DNA from 2 places in the Bradyrhizobium sp. WSM2254 genome. Region 2 is predicted to be linked to the other one. Evidence: riboswitches for the same ligand, from Rfam matches in the RefSeq annotation. Region 2 holds a riboswitch; the other holds the start of a gene.
The links. Region 2 has a riboswitch for glycine ahead of A3M7_RS0113810 (L-serine ammonia-lyase). Riboswitches for the same ligand answer to the same signal wherever they lie in the genome.

Region 1: linked by a shared signal. The riboswitch ahead of gcvT (glycine cleavage system aminomethyltransferase GcvT) and the one ahead of A3M7_RS0113810 (L-serine ammonia-lyase) in region 2 are both predicted to bind glycine.

The regions. Positions count from the first base shown of each region.
Region 1 covers NZ_KI421444.1:130,374-137,340, forward strand. Annotated here, with positions in the region: gene gcvP (aminomethyl-transferring glycine dehydrogenase) at 1-811, opposite strand, end outside; gene gcvH (glycine cleavage system protein GcvH) at 969-1,337, opposite strand; gene gcvT (glycine cleavage system aminomethyltransferase GcvT) at 1,349-2,494, opposite strand; glycine riboswitch at 2,640-2,728, opposite strand; gene alaS (alanine--tRNA ligase) at 2,960-5,641, shown strand; gene A3M7_RS0138395 (cyclic nucleotide-gated ion channel) at 5,647-6,867, shown strand; gene A3M7_RS0138400 (DUF3455 domain-containing protein) at 6,872-6,967, opposite strand, start outside.
Region 2 covers NZ_AXAB01000018.1:176,396-183,362, reverse strand. Annotated here, with positions in the region: gene A3M7_RS0113810 (L-serine ammonia-lyase) at 1-1,420, opposite strand, end outside; glycine riboswitch at 1,531-1,619, opposite strand; gene hypE (hydrogenase expression/formation protein HypE) at 2,001-3,041, opposite strand; gene hypD (hydrogenase formation protein HypD) at 3,038-4,180, opposite strand; gene A3M7_RS0113795 (HypC/HybG/HupF family hydrogenase formation chaperone) at 4,177-4,413, opposite strand; gene hypF (carbamoyltransferase HypF) at 4,425-6,677, opposite strand; gene hypB (hydrogenase nickel incorporation protein HypB) at 6,674-6,967, opposite strand, start outside.

The DNA of each region.
Region 1 (6,967 bases), on a different contig from region 2:
GCTGCGCCGAGCCGATCGCGATGTCGGCCCCGAGCTCGCCGGGCGAGGCGAGCAGCGTCAGGGCCAGCAGGTCGGCGGCAACGATCGCGAGGGCGCCCTTGGCCTTCAGCGTCGCGATTGCGGGCCTGAGATCGCGCACTGCGCCCGAACTGCCGGGATATTGCAGCAGCGCGCCGAGCACGTCGGCGCTGTCGAGTTCGGTGAGAGGATCGCCGACGATCAGCTTCCAGCCGAGCGGCTCGGCGCGGGTGCGCATCACAGCTAACGTCTGCGGATGCACGTCCTTGTCGACGAAGAAGGCCTTCGCTTCGACCCGCGAGTGCCGCTCCGCCAGCGCCATCGCTTCGGCTGCCGCGGTCGCCTCGTCGAGCAGCGAGGCGTTGGCGACGTCGAGCCCGGTGAGGTCGCAGATCATGGTCTGGAAGTTGAACAGCGCCTCCAGCCGGCCCTGGCTGATCTCCGGCTGGTACGGCGTGTAGGCGGTGTACCAGGCCGGATTTTCCAGGATGTTGCGCTGGATCACCGCGGGCAGGATCGTGCCCGAATAGCCCTGGCCGATCAGCGAGGTGAAGACCTGGTTTTGGGCAGCGAGCTCGCCCATATGCGCGATCGCCTCGGTCTCGCTGAGCGGCTTGCCGAGATCGAGCGGGGCGGCCTGCCGGATCGAGGCCGGCAGCGTTTCCGCCATCAGCGCGTCGACGCTCTTGGCGTTGACGGCCTCCAGCATCGCGGCGACGTCGCGCGCCGACGGGCCGATGTGGCGGCGAGCGAAATTGGCGGTGTCGCCGTTGGATTTGCGGTGCGCGGTCATCATGGGTCCTCGCTAGGAGTTGCTGTCATCGCCCGCGAAGGCGGGCGATCCAGTACGCCGCGGCCTCTCGGTTCTGGCCGAACCGGCTGCGTTTACTGGATGCCCCGCCTTCGCGGGGCATGACAGTGAGTATGTTGAAACGGCTCGGGTCATATCCTCACGCCGTGTGGGCCTTGTAGGCGGCTTCATCCATGAGGCCGCCGAGTTCGCTCTTGTCGGCAATCTTGATCTTGAAGAACCAGGCGGCGCCTTGCGCATCGGTGTTCACCAGCGCCGGCTCGGCGGCGAGCGCGGCGTTGGTCTCGAGCACTTCGCCCGTAACAGGCGCGTAGACGTCGGAGGCGGCCTTCACCGATTCCACCACGGCGGCGGCTTCCGCCTTCTTCAGCACGCGGCCAAGCTTGGGCAGTTCGACGAACACGACGTCGCCGAGCTGCTGCTGCGCGTAGTCGGTGATGCCGACGGTGGCGACGTCGCCCTCGATGGCGAGCCATTCATGATCGGAGGTGTACAGCGTCGTGGTCATTTCTGAAGTCCTCAGCGTTTGTAGGTGTTTTTCACGAAGGGCATGGCGGCGACCGTGAGCGGCAGTCGCTGGCCGCGCACCTCGGCGAAGAGGCTGGTGCCGAGCGCGCCCAGTGCGGTGGGCACGTAGCCCATCGCGACCGGCGCGTTCAGGCTCGGGCCGAAGCCGCCCGATGTGACCGTTCCGATCGGCGCGGCGGATGTCGCATCCGCAAACAGCAGCGCGCCCTCGCGCACCGGCGCGCGGCCTTCCGCGCGCAGGCCGACGCGGCGGCGGCCGGCACCCTGATCGAAATGGGCGAGGATCTTCTCGGCGCCGGGGAAACCACCGGCGCGGGCGCCGCCGCTGCGGCGGCTTTTCTGCACCGACCATTCCAGCGCGGCCTCGACCGGCGTGGTGGCGGTGTCGATGTCGTGGCCGTAGAGGCAGAGCCCGGCCTCCAGCCGCAGGCTGTCGCGGGCGCCGAGGCCGATCGGCAGCACGTCAGGGTTTTCCAGCAGACTTTTTGCCAGACGCTCGGCGTCCGCGGCCGGAACCGAAATCTCGAACCCGTCCTCGCCGGTGTAGCCGGAGCGCGAGACGAAGCAGTCGAGGCCGGCGACCTTGTGCGGGCCGGCGTCCATGAACTTCACGGACGGCGCCTCTGCACAGAATTTCGCCAGCGCGGATTCGGCCTTCGGGCCCTGGAGCGCGATCAGGGCGCGGTCGGCCAGCGAATCGATGACGCAGTCGTCGGACAGATGCGCGCGCAGATGCGCCTCGTCCTCGGCCTTGCAGGCGGCGTTGACGACCAGGAACAGGTGATCGCCGAAATTGGCGACCATCAGGTCGTCGAGAATGCCGCCATCTTCATTGGTGAACTGGGCGTAGCGCTGCCGGCCCGGCGCAATCGCGACGATGTCCTGCGGCACCAGCCGTTCCAGCGCGCGGGCGGCGTCCTCGACCTTGCCGGACTTCGGCAGCAAGCGGATCTGGCCCATGTGGGAGACGTCGAACAGGCCGGCGGAGCTGCGGGTATGGAGATGTTCCTTCAGCACGCCCGCGGGGTACTGCACGGGCATGTCATAGCCCGCGAACGGCACCATCTTGCCGCCGAGGGACACATGAAGGTCGTGGAGGGGCGTACGTTTTAGGGAGTCTTGGTCGGGTGCAAGCATCACAGGGGCCCTCGGCGGTTCCCCGGGGACGATTCCCCGAGCCAACCAGTCGAAGCCCCATCTGTCGCTGTGCCTGAGAGTATTATCCCGTCGGCGGACGCAGTCCGGGCCTCAAGCCCGTCGGCGCCTCTTTCCAGATGCTGTCAAAGCCACGCGGTCCTTTTGCCTGAGAGTTTCCGGGGCGGTTGCTCCTTCGGCGCCGGCACCAAAGCCGGTCTCTCCCGACGTGGCCGTACGATACAGATGGGTAGAGACCACAGGGCAGCCAAGCCTGTCAACGCGGGGATTGCGCCTTTCAACGGGATTGCAACGGGATTGCGCGCCTGCGGCAACCCTCTGATCTCTCTGCACAGTTTCTGGACAGCGAAGCTGGCCTTGTCTAAAAGCGCTTTGGCCCGCAGATATCAGCCTTAATTTCCGGTTTGGACGGCGGTCGCGGGTCCGAACACACCCGATTGGATGAACATGAGCGGCGTCAACGAGATCAGGTCGACCTTTCTGAACTTCTTTGCCGAGAACGGCCACGAGATCGTGCCGTCCTCGCCATTGGTGCCGCGCAACGATCCGACGTTGATGTTCACCAATGCCGGCATGGTGCAGTTCAAGAACGTCTTCACCGGCGTCGAGAAGCGGCCCTATCAGCGCGCCACCACCTCGCAGAAATGCGTGCGCGCCGGCGGCAAGCACAACGACCTCGACAATGTCGGCTACACCGCGCGCCATCTCACCTTCTTCGAGATGCTCGGCAACTTCTCGTTCGGCGACTATTTCAAGGAGCGCGCGATCGAGCTGGCCTGGACGCTCATCACCAAGGACTTTGGGCTGAAGAAGGACAAGCTGCTCGTCACGGTCTACCACACCGACGACGAGGCGCATGGGCTCTGGAAGAAGATCGCCGGCTTCTCCGACGACCGCATCATCCGCATCCCGACCTCGGACAATTTCTGGGCGATGGGCGACACCGGGCCGTGCGGCCCGTGCTCGGAGATTTTTATCGATCGCGGTGACCATATCTGGGGTGGCCCTCCCGGTTCTCCTGAGGAGGACGGCGACCGCTTCCTCGAATTCTGGAATCTGGTGTTCATGCAATACGAGCAGGTGACGAAGGAGGAGCGCGTGGATCTGCCGCGTCCCTCGATCGACACCGGCATGGGCCTGGAGCGCATGGCCTGCATCATGCAGGGCGTGGACAGCGTGTTCGAGACCGATCTGTTCCGCCACCTGATCGACGCGACCGCCTCCGCGCTCGGCAGCGGGCCGAACGAGCAGACTGTCGCCTCGTTCCGCGTCATCGCCGACCACTTACGCTCCTCGGCCTTCCTCGTCTCCGACGGCGTGCTGCCCTCCAATGAAGGCCGCGGCTATGTGCTGCGCCGGATCATGCGCCGCGCGATGCGCCATGCGCAGCTTCTCGGCGCGAAAGAGCCGCTGATGCACCGCCTGGTCTGGGCGCTGGTCCGCGAGATGGGCCAGGCCTATCCGGAGCTGATGCGCGCGGAAAATCTGATCGAGGAAACGCTGCGGCTGGAAGAGACCCGCTTCCGCAAGACGCTGGTGCGGGGCCTTGCCATCCTCGACGAGAAGAGCGCTTCGTTGAAGAAGGGCGACATGTTCGACGGCGACGTCGCCTTCACGCTGTACGACACCTACGGCTTCCCGCTGGACCTGACGCAGGACGCGCTGAAGTCGCGCGGCATCGGCGTGGATCAAGCTTCGTTTACCGACGCGATGGAGCGCCAGAAGGCCAAGGCGCGCGAGTCCTGGAAGGGCTCGGGCGAGGCGGCCTCCGAGGCGATCTGGTTCCCGCTGCGCGAAAAGCTCGGGGCCACCGAATTCCTGGGCTACGAGACCGAGACCGCCGAAGGCGTGGTGTCCGCGCTGGTGAAGGACGGCCAGGAAGCCACGAGCCTCAAGGCCGGCGAGACCGGCGCGCTGGTGCTGAACCAGACGCCGTTCTACGCGGAGTCCGGCGGCCAGGTCGGTGACACCGGCGTGCTGCTCGGGGAGGGCGGTATCAGGTTCCGCGTCACCGACACGCAGAAGAAGCTCGGCGATCTCTTCGTCCATATCGGCACGGTGGAGAGCGGCGAAATCAAGCTCGGCACCGCGCTGCAGCTCGAGGTCGATCATTCGCGTCGCTCGTCGATCCGAGCGCATCACTCAGCGACGCACCTCATCCACGAGGCGCTGCGCCAGGTGCTCGGCGATCACATCGCCCAGCGCGGCTCGATGGTCGCGCCGGATCGTCTGCGTTTCGACTTCGTGCATCCGAAGCCGATCACGGCGGAGGAACTGGCCCGCGTCGAGGACATCGCCAACGACGTGGTGCTGGAGAACGACGAGGTCACGACCCGCGTCATGGGCGTCGATGAAGCCCGCGAAGCGGGGGCGCGCGCCCTGTTTGGCGAGAAATATGGCGACGAAGTCCGCGTGGTCTCGATGGGCCGGACCGCGCGCGAGCGCGGCGCCAATGCGCTCGGCTGGTCGGTCGAGCTCTGCGGCGGCACCCATGTGAAGCGCACCGGCGACATCGGCCTGATCACGCTGACCGGCGAGAGCGCGGTCGCCTCCGGCGTGCGCCGCATCGAGGCGCTCACCGGCAATTATGCGCGCAGGCATGCCAACGACACCATGGCGCTGGCGAAGACCGCGGCGAACGAGCTGCGCACCTCGATCGACGACGTCCCGGCGCGCATCACCGCCCTGATGGAGGAGCGCAAGAAGCTCGAGCGCGAGCTCTCCGACGCCCGCAAGAAGCTCGCGATGGGCGGCGGCGCGTCTGCCGGCGGCAACGGCGCAGCCTCGGGCGTGCGCGAGGTCGGCGACGTCAAGCTGATGGCGCGTGCGGTCGAAGGCATCGAGATGAAGGATCTCAAGAGCCTCGCCGACGACGGCAAGAAGCAGATCGGCTCCGGCGTGGTCGCCATCGTCGGCGTCACCGAGGACGGCAAGGCCGGCATCGTGGTCGGCGTCACCGCCGATCTCACCGCGCGCTTCAACGCCGTGAACCTCGTCCGCGTCGCCTCCGAAGCGCTCGGCGGCAAGGGCGGCGGCGGCCGGCCCGACATGGCGCAGGCCGGCGGCCCCGATGGCGCTAGGGCGACCGAGGCGCTCGCGGCGATCGAAAAAGCGATGGCAGGCGCGTAAACATCATGCCCCCCGTTCCGCGCGGACGTGGGCTTGGCGATCCCGATTTGAGGGATCGCCTCTACGAACTGCTGGAGCACGATCCGCTGGCCTATTCGGTCGGGTCGCGCTTCATCCAGCTGATCATCGGCGTCATCGTGCTCAATGTGGCCGCGATGATCCTCGCCTCGGTGCCGGAGCTCGACGCGCGGTTCGACACGCTGTTCAGCGCGATCGCCATCCTCGCCGTCATCGTGTTCGCGCTCGAATATCTGGCGCGGCTGTGGACGGTGGCGGGGCACACCCAGCGCAGGGGCTCGGCGCTGTCCGACCGGCTGGGCTATGTCTTCTCGGCGCTCGGCATCATCGACCTCATGGCGTTCCTGCCGGCCGCGGTGGTGCTCGCCACCGGCCGGCACGCGACGCTGGCCGGGCTCGGCGTGCTGCCGTTCTTCAAGCTGATCCGCTATTCGCCGGCGATGCGTTCGCTGCTCGCCGCCGTCCATGCCGAGCGGCGCGCGCTGATCGGCTGCATCGTCATCCTGATCGGCGCGGTGCTGACCTTTGCCTCGCTGCTCTATGTCGTCGAGCGCGACGTGCAGCCGGACAAGCTCGGCACCATTCCGCAGGCGATGTGGTGGGCGATCGTGACGCTGGGCACCGTCGGCTACGGCGACGTCGTGCCGGTGACGCCGCTCGGCAAGTTCATCTCCACCTTCGCCATCATCAGCGGCTTCGCGATGATCGCTCTGCCGGTCGCGATCATCTCCTCGGCGTTCGCCGAAGAGGTGAAGCGGCGCGATTTCGTCGTCACTTGGGGCATGCTGGCGCGGGTGCCGCTGTTCTCGCATCTGTCCGCGGCCGAGATCGCCGACATCATGCGCCTGTTGCGCGCGCGCACCATCGAGCAGGGCGAGATCCTGGTGCGGCGGGGCGATGCGGCCTCGTCGATGTATTTCATCACCGCGGGCGAGGTCGAGATCGCGCTGCCGAGCCAGCAGGTTCGGCTCACCGACGGCACCTTCTTCGGCGAGATCGCGCTGCTGCATAAGACAAAACGCAGCGGCACGGTAACGGCGACGCGCAAGACCCGGCTGCTGGTGCTCGACGCCCAGGATTTTCACGCCCTGATCGCGCGCATGCCGACGCTGGCCGAGCATGTCCACCAGACTGCGAAAGCGCGGCTGGAGGAGACCGGCGATCTCGCCGCGGCCGAACTGGCGCAGGCGGAGAAGGAGGGCCGCTGAGCGGTCAGCCTTTCTTCAGGAAAACGTAGTCGGCCGAGTAAGGCGCGCTCTTGAACTCGCCGGCCTTGTCGCATGCACCGTCGAGCTTGCCGCCATGGGT
Region 2 (6,967 bases):
AATCGACCACATTAACTGCCAGACCGCCCAGACTCGTTTCCTTGTACTTGGTGCGCATGTCCTCCCCCGTCTGACGCATCGTTTCAATGACGGCATCGAGGGACACGTGATGTCGGCCATCACCATGCAAGGCGAGCATCGCTGCGTTAATCGCCTTGATCGCACCCATTGTGTTGCGCTCAATGCACGGGATCTGCACGAGGCCACCGATCGGGTCACATGTGAGACCGAGGTTATGCTCCATGCCGATCTCGGCGGCGTTCTCGATCTGCCGGTTGGTGCCACCCAGGACGGCCACAAGACCTGCTGCCGCCATGGAGCAAGCAACGCCGACCTCGCCCTGACAACCCATTTCGGCGGCGGATATCGAAGCGTTTCGTTTGTAGAGCATACCGATCGCGGACGCCGTCAGGAGAAAGATGCGGGCTTTTGCCGGGTTCGGATCCGGGAAGAACATCTCGGAGAATTTCAGGACCGCGGGTATGACGCCGGCAGCTCCATTCGTCGGCGCAGTCACGACCCGTCCCCCGGCCGCGTTCTCTTCATTGACCGCGAGAGCAAAGAGGCTGACCCATTCCATCACGTGAAATGGATGTGCCGCCCCCTTTGACGTCGTCTTGAGCTGGCTGAGCAGGCCTGGCGCACGGCGCGGTACCTTCAGGCCACCAGGCAGAACACCCCCGTTGACACACCCGCGATCGATGCAGCGCATCATTGCATCGCGAACGCTATCCAGGAATGCGATGGTTTCAGTCTCCTCCCTATGCGATAGCTCGTTGGCAGCAACGATATCGGCAATCGACAAGCCGGTCCTCTCACCTATCGTAAGAAGCTCATGCGCTGACGTGAACGGGTACGGCTCACATCCAACGTTTCGAACAGCGGGGTTCCTCGGCTGGTTGCCTTCACACACGATCGCGCCGCCGCCAACGGAGTAATAGGTTTGACGAAGCAGGACGCCCGTATCCGAATGCGCTGCGAATTTCATACCATTTGAGTGCCCCGGCAGGAACTCGCCGGTGCGGAAGGTGAGGTGCTGACGCTCATCGAAGCCAACCGCATGACGACCGCCAAGCAAAATCTCGGAACGCGATCGGATCAGCCCGGCAATAATGGATATGGCTTCAGGATCAACGGATTCCGGCAGCCAGCCCGATAGTCCCAGCAGAAGGGCAATATCGGTGCGGTGACCCTTGCCAGTCAGCGCCAGCGACCCGTAGAGCTCGACGACGACAGAGCGACAGCGCCATAGATCTTCGCCCAAGCATTCGATGAATCGATGGGCCGCGCGCATCGGTCCAACGGTATGCGAGCTGGATGGGCCGATTCCGATCGTGAATAGATCGAGGACACTGATCGGACCGGCTAGGCGCCTGGCCGATAAACTAGGTGTGGTGACTTGTTCGACAGTCTTGGACATGGACGCGCACCTCAATCAAGTGATTGATTTCAAATGCGCCCCATCTGTCTATTTGCCTGAGAGTATTATCCCGTCGGCGGGTGCCAAGGCACCTCTTTCCAGATGTTGTTTCGTCACACGCGGTCCTTGTTGCCTGAGAGTTTCCGGGGCGGTTGCTCCTTCGGCGTCGGCCGAAGCCGATCTCTTCCGCAAGCGACGTCTTTGGGACTCGACCTCCTGAGTCACGACATCAAATTTGTGGCTGCACTTCTCAAGTATTCTACTACGCGGCTTGGGTCAACAATGAACCGAAGATGCAAATTCTTGCCGTTCTGCGTCGTTTACGGGGTTGACCTGTCGGTAGAGGGATTTCGGTCTGGGCGCTTTGCATTGAGCCATGGGTCTTGTCGGTCAATCCGGAGTGCACAGCCAGCGAAAAGATACTTTAATGAATTCGTTGAGGACTTCGATTGAATGCTCCTCACAGTGCTGGCTCGCGATATCGTAGATTTCAAGCGAATCCACCGGACTGAACTCTCGTGCTTCGCGGTGTAGGTATAGGACGCGGCGTTGGCATGGGGCTGAATGCGCATCTTGGGCCTCAACAGATCCGGGGCAGTTGCTCGCCCGACAACCAGTCGACGATCCGGCCACCGCCAAAGCTCGTCGCCATCTGCACGAAGTGATGATCGTCCGGCACCGCTTCGCCGATATCGGCGGCATCGCGACTGAGCGGGTGCGCTCTCATGGCGGCCAGCACGGCTCCGGCGACATCAGGCGACACGATCGCGACCAGCTTCCCCTCATTGGCGACGTAGAGCGGATCGAGCCCGAGCATCTCGCAGGCAGCCGCCACCCCCGGCTTGACCGGGATCGCCTCTTCCTGGAGGCTGAAGCCTAGTTCGGACTGCTGGGCAATTTCGTTCAATGTCGCCGCGAGGCCGCCGCGCGTGGGATCTCGCATCAGACGGATGCCGCGGCCGCCCGCCGCCACCATCCTGGCGACCAGATCATGCAGGGCGGCCGAATCCGAGACGATCTCCGTTTCAAAGGCGAGGTTCTGGCGCTTTGACATGATTGCGACGCCGTGATCGCCAAGCGTGCCCGAGATCAGCACCCGATCTCCGACCCTCGCATTCTCGGCGGAGAGATCGAGTCCCTTAGGCACCAGGCCAACGCCCGCGGTCGAAATGAACAGGCCATCGGCCTTGCCGCGCTCGACCACCTTGGTGTCGCCGGTGATGATATGAACGCCGGCGGATTGCGCCGCCTCGCCCATGGAGTCCGCGATCATCTTGAGGTCTGAAAACCGAAAGCCTTCCTCAATAATGAAACTCGCAGACAGATAAAGCGGTCGGGCACCGGCCATGGCGATGTCGTTGACGGTGCCGTGCACCGCGAGCGAGCCGATATTGCCTCCGGGAAAGAACAGCGGTGAAATCACATAGCCATCAGTCGTCATCACCATGCGCCCGGCGCCGACGTCGAAGGCGGACTGATCGTTGCCGCGCGCCAGCCATTCGTTGCCGAACGCCTCGTGGAACAGGCCCGAGATCAACTGCGACATCGCACGGCCGCCGGAACCGTGGGACAGGTCGACGCAGCCGTGCTTGATGTCGAGCTTGCGCTGATGGGCTCTCATGACGCCCGCTTCTGCTGACGATCGCGGAAGCGACCATAGGTCCAATGCGCGGCACATGCGCCTTCCGAGGAGACCATGCAGGATCCCACCGGGGTCTCCGGCGTGCACACCGTTCCGAACAGCTTGCAGTCGACCGGTTTCTTGACACCGCGCAGGATCGCGCCGCATTCGCAGGCCGGATTGTCGGGGACGCGCAGCTCGTTCAAGGCGAAACGCATCTCCGCATCAAATCTGGCGTAGGTTTGCTTCAGCTTCAATCCGCTATAGGGCACGAGCCCGAGGCCTCGCCATTCGAACTGATCGCGCAGCTCGAAAATATTCGAGACCTCCTCCTTGGCGCGCGGATTCCCATCGCGCGTTACGGCACGGCTGTATTGATTCTCCACCTCGTTCCGGTTCTCGTTGACCTGACGCACCAGCATCAGAATCGCCTGCATCATGTCAAGCGGCTCGAAGCCCGAGATCACCACCGGCTTGCCAAATTCCTCTGCAAAGACCTCGTAGGGCTCGGTGCCAATGATGATGCTGACATGCGCGGGCCCCACGAAACCGTCGATCTCGACGCGGCGGATGCTGCGGGTGTCGGGACTCTCCAAAATGTTCTGCATCGCCGGCGGCGTCCGCACGTGGTTGCAGACCACGCTGAAGTTTTCGAGCTGCTTCTTCTCAGCGCGCCGGATCAAGATTGCGGTCGGCGGCGTCGTGGTCTCGAAGCCGATCGCGAAGAACACGACTTCCTGCTCCGGATTCTCTTCCGCGATCCGGATCGCATCGACCGTGGAATAGACCATGCGGACGTCGGCGCCACGTGCCTTCGCCTTCAACAGCGAGGCACCTTGCGAGCCCGGCACCCGCATCAAATCGCCATAGACGCAAAGGATCACCTCCGGCCGATCGGCCAGCCGGATCGCCATGTCGATACGTCCCGCCGGCAGCACGCAGACGGGACAGCCGGGGCCGTGGATCATCCGCACGTTCTTGGGCAGTATGTCCTCCAGGCCATAGCGCGAAATCGCGTGCGTATGTCCGCCGCAGAACTCCATGAAGCGGTAGGACCTCTGCGGATTGGCCTCAGACCGGATCACCTTGGCCAACCCCAGCGCGATTGCCTTGTCCCGAAATTCGTCGGCGTATTTCACTGCATTGCTCCCTGCCCCTCGGTGCTGAGCTCACGCATAAGCTCCAGCGTCCGCCTCGCCTCATCCGGATCGATCTTGGTCAGGGCATAGCCGACATGGATGATCACGTAGTCGCCGACGGCAAGATCTGCGATCAGCGCCACCGAAATCTCCTTGGTGACGCCGTCGATCGAGACGACGGCCATCTCGTCGGGAAGGAGCTTTGTAACCTCTGCTGGTATGGCGAGACACATCAGGCGTTTCCTTACAGCCTTTGTTGTTCGAGCATTTGAAGAGCGGCAACCCAGGCTTGGCCGAGGCTCAAGCCGCCGTCATTCGGCGGCACCTGGCGCGCGAGCTGCGGATTGAGGCCGACAGCGACGCAGCCGCGCTGCACCTCCTCGCTCAGGATCGCGTTGAGGAAGCAGCCGCCGCTCAAAACGACTGTGGTGAGGCCGGTCTCTCGTGCCGCACAGGCGATCCAGTCGACGCAGGCCGCGGCAAACGTGCCATGAAACAGCTCCGTGCCTACGGTCGGACCGGGGGCATCAGCCACAAGACGTTCAAACAGCGGATACAGCGACAACACGCCTTGTTCGATTGTCCAGGCATCCTCGGCGACGCGTGTACGGTGAACACACGCCTCCAGCTTCATCGCGGCTTCGCCTTCATAGCTCTGTCGCGTGGAGAGTCCCAGCAATCCGGCGGCTGCATCGAACATCCGGCCGGCGCTGGTCGTCGTTGGCACGTCGGGCTGGTCGAGCAGGGCCAAAACCACCGCCGCCAACGGCTGTGCTGCAAAGCGACGCGGAATCTCCGCGCCGCGCCCGAGCGCCTGAAGCACGCCGGCGGCCATCCGCCAAGGCTCGCGCGCGGCGCGATCGCCACCTGGCATCCTGAGCGGCACCAGATGTCCGATCCGACGGAAGCGCGCGCCCTCACATCGCAACAGCTCGCCGCCCCAACTCCCGCCGTCACTACCATGACCAAAGCCGTCAAGCACCAGTGCCAGCACGGGTCCGTCGATACCGTGCTCCGCCATCACGGACGCCGCATGTGCATGATGGTGCTGGACCGCAATCGGCCTGTGGCCGCTCGCCTCGGCAAAGCGGGTGGAGGGCATGTTGGGGTGAAGATCATGCGCCACGACGGCCGGCTCGACATCCAGCGTCGAGATCAGGTGCTCAATCGTCTCCTCGAAGAAGCGAATGCCGTCCACGGTATCGAGATCGCCGATGTGCTGGGAGACGAAGGCTTCATCACCGCGCGTAATCGTGACAGATGCCTTCAGCGCGCCGCCCACTGCGAGCACCGGCGGCACGGCACGCGCCAACCGTATCGGCTCGGGAACATAGCCGCGGGCCCTCCGGATGAATTGCGCGCGTCCGGCAACGACCGACAGCACGGAATCGTCAGCGCGCGTGACGATATCGCGATCATGGGTGACGATCAGGTCGGCAATGCCGGCGAGCCGCCGCTCCGCCTCGTCATTCTCGATGACTAGCGGCTCGCCGCCCGGATTGGCGCTCGTCGCCACGATCACCCAAGGAGAGCCGTCCGCACGCGGGTGTGCCGAGTTCAGCACATGGAATACCAGATGATGCAGCGGCGCGACCGGCAGCATGACGCCGATCCGCGACAGGTCCGGTGCGATTTCCGGCGCGAGTTGCCGACGCGATGTCAGCAATACGATCGGGCGCGCCGTCGACTCCAACAATGCCAGCTCTGTTGCATCCGCGCTAGCGATCTTCGCGACAGAGTCGACTGCGGCAACCATGACCGCAAACGGCTTCTGCTCCCGCTGCTTCCTCTGCCGCAGACGCCGCACTGCCTCGTCGTCTCGGGCATCGCACAAGAGCTGATATCCACCGAGTCCCTTAAGCGCGACGATTTTCCCGCCTGCGATCTCAGCAGCGATCTGCTCGATGCCGTGGCTCAAGCGTGGACCACACAATGAACAGGCGATCGCCTCGGCATGAAAGCGACGGCTCGCGGGGTCGGCATATTCTGCGGCGCAGGCCGCGCACATCGCGAAATGCTTCATCGCGGTGGAGCGGCGGTCATAAGGCAGCCGCTCGGCAATGGTATAGCGCGGACCGCAATGGGTGCAGTTGACGAAGGGGTAAAGATGGAAGCGGCTGCTCGGATTGAACAGCTCGCTCAGGCACTGGGCACAAGTCGCGGCGTCGGCGACGATCCGCGTCGACACCTTGCCCTGCTCGCTGGCGCGAATACAGAACCCGTCGCTTTCAACCGCGCGGATTTGCTGCACGGAGATCCCGTCGATCCGTGCCAGCGGCGGTTTCTCCAGCGGCAGCGCAGCGACGAAATCGGCAGCGCGCGCACCTTCAACCTCGATCACAACGCCGTGCGGGTCATTGGCCACGAAGCCGCCGAGGCGATAGCGTATGGCAAGGCCATAGACATAGGGGCGAAAGCCAACGCCCTGCACGGCGCCGCGCACGTGCAGGCGCAGCCTCCGACCATCGCGCGCTGCGGCTCCGCCGCTCATCATCATGCCGATACGGCACTCAGGGATGCCGCCCTCGCCTTCTCGGCGCGCTTCCGGATCCAGGCATAGAATGCCGCAAATCCCTCTCCGGTCCGCGCCGATACCGTCAGCACCTCGATCTCTGGGTTGACCCGCCGTGCATATTCGATCGTCCTGGCGAGATCGAAGTCGAGCATAGGCGCGAGATCGATCTTGTTGATCAGCATCAACGAGGACGCTGCGAACATGTTGGGATATTTGAGCGGCTTGTCCTCGCCTTCGGTGGTCGAGAGCACCACGATCTTGCAGGCCTCGCC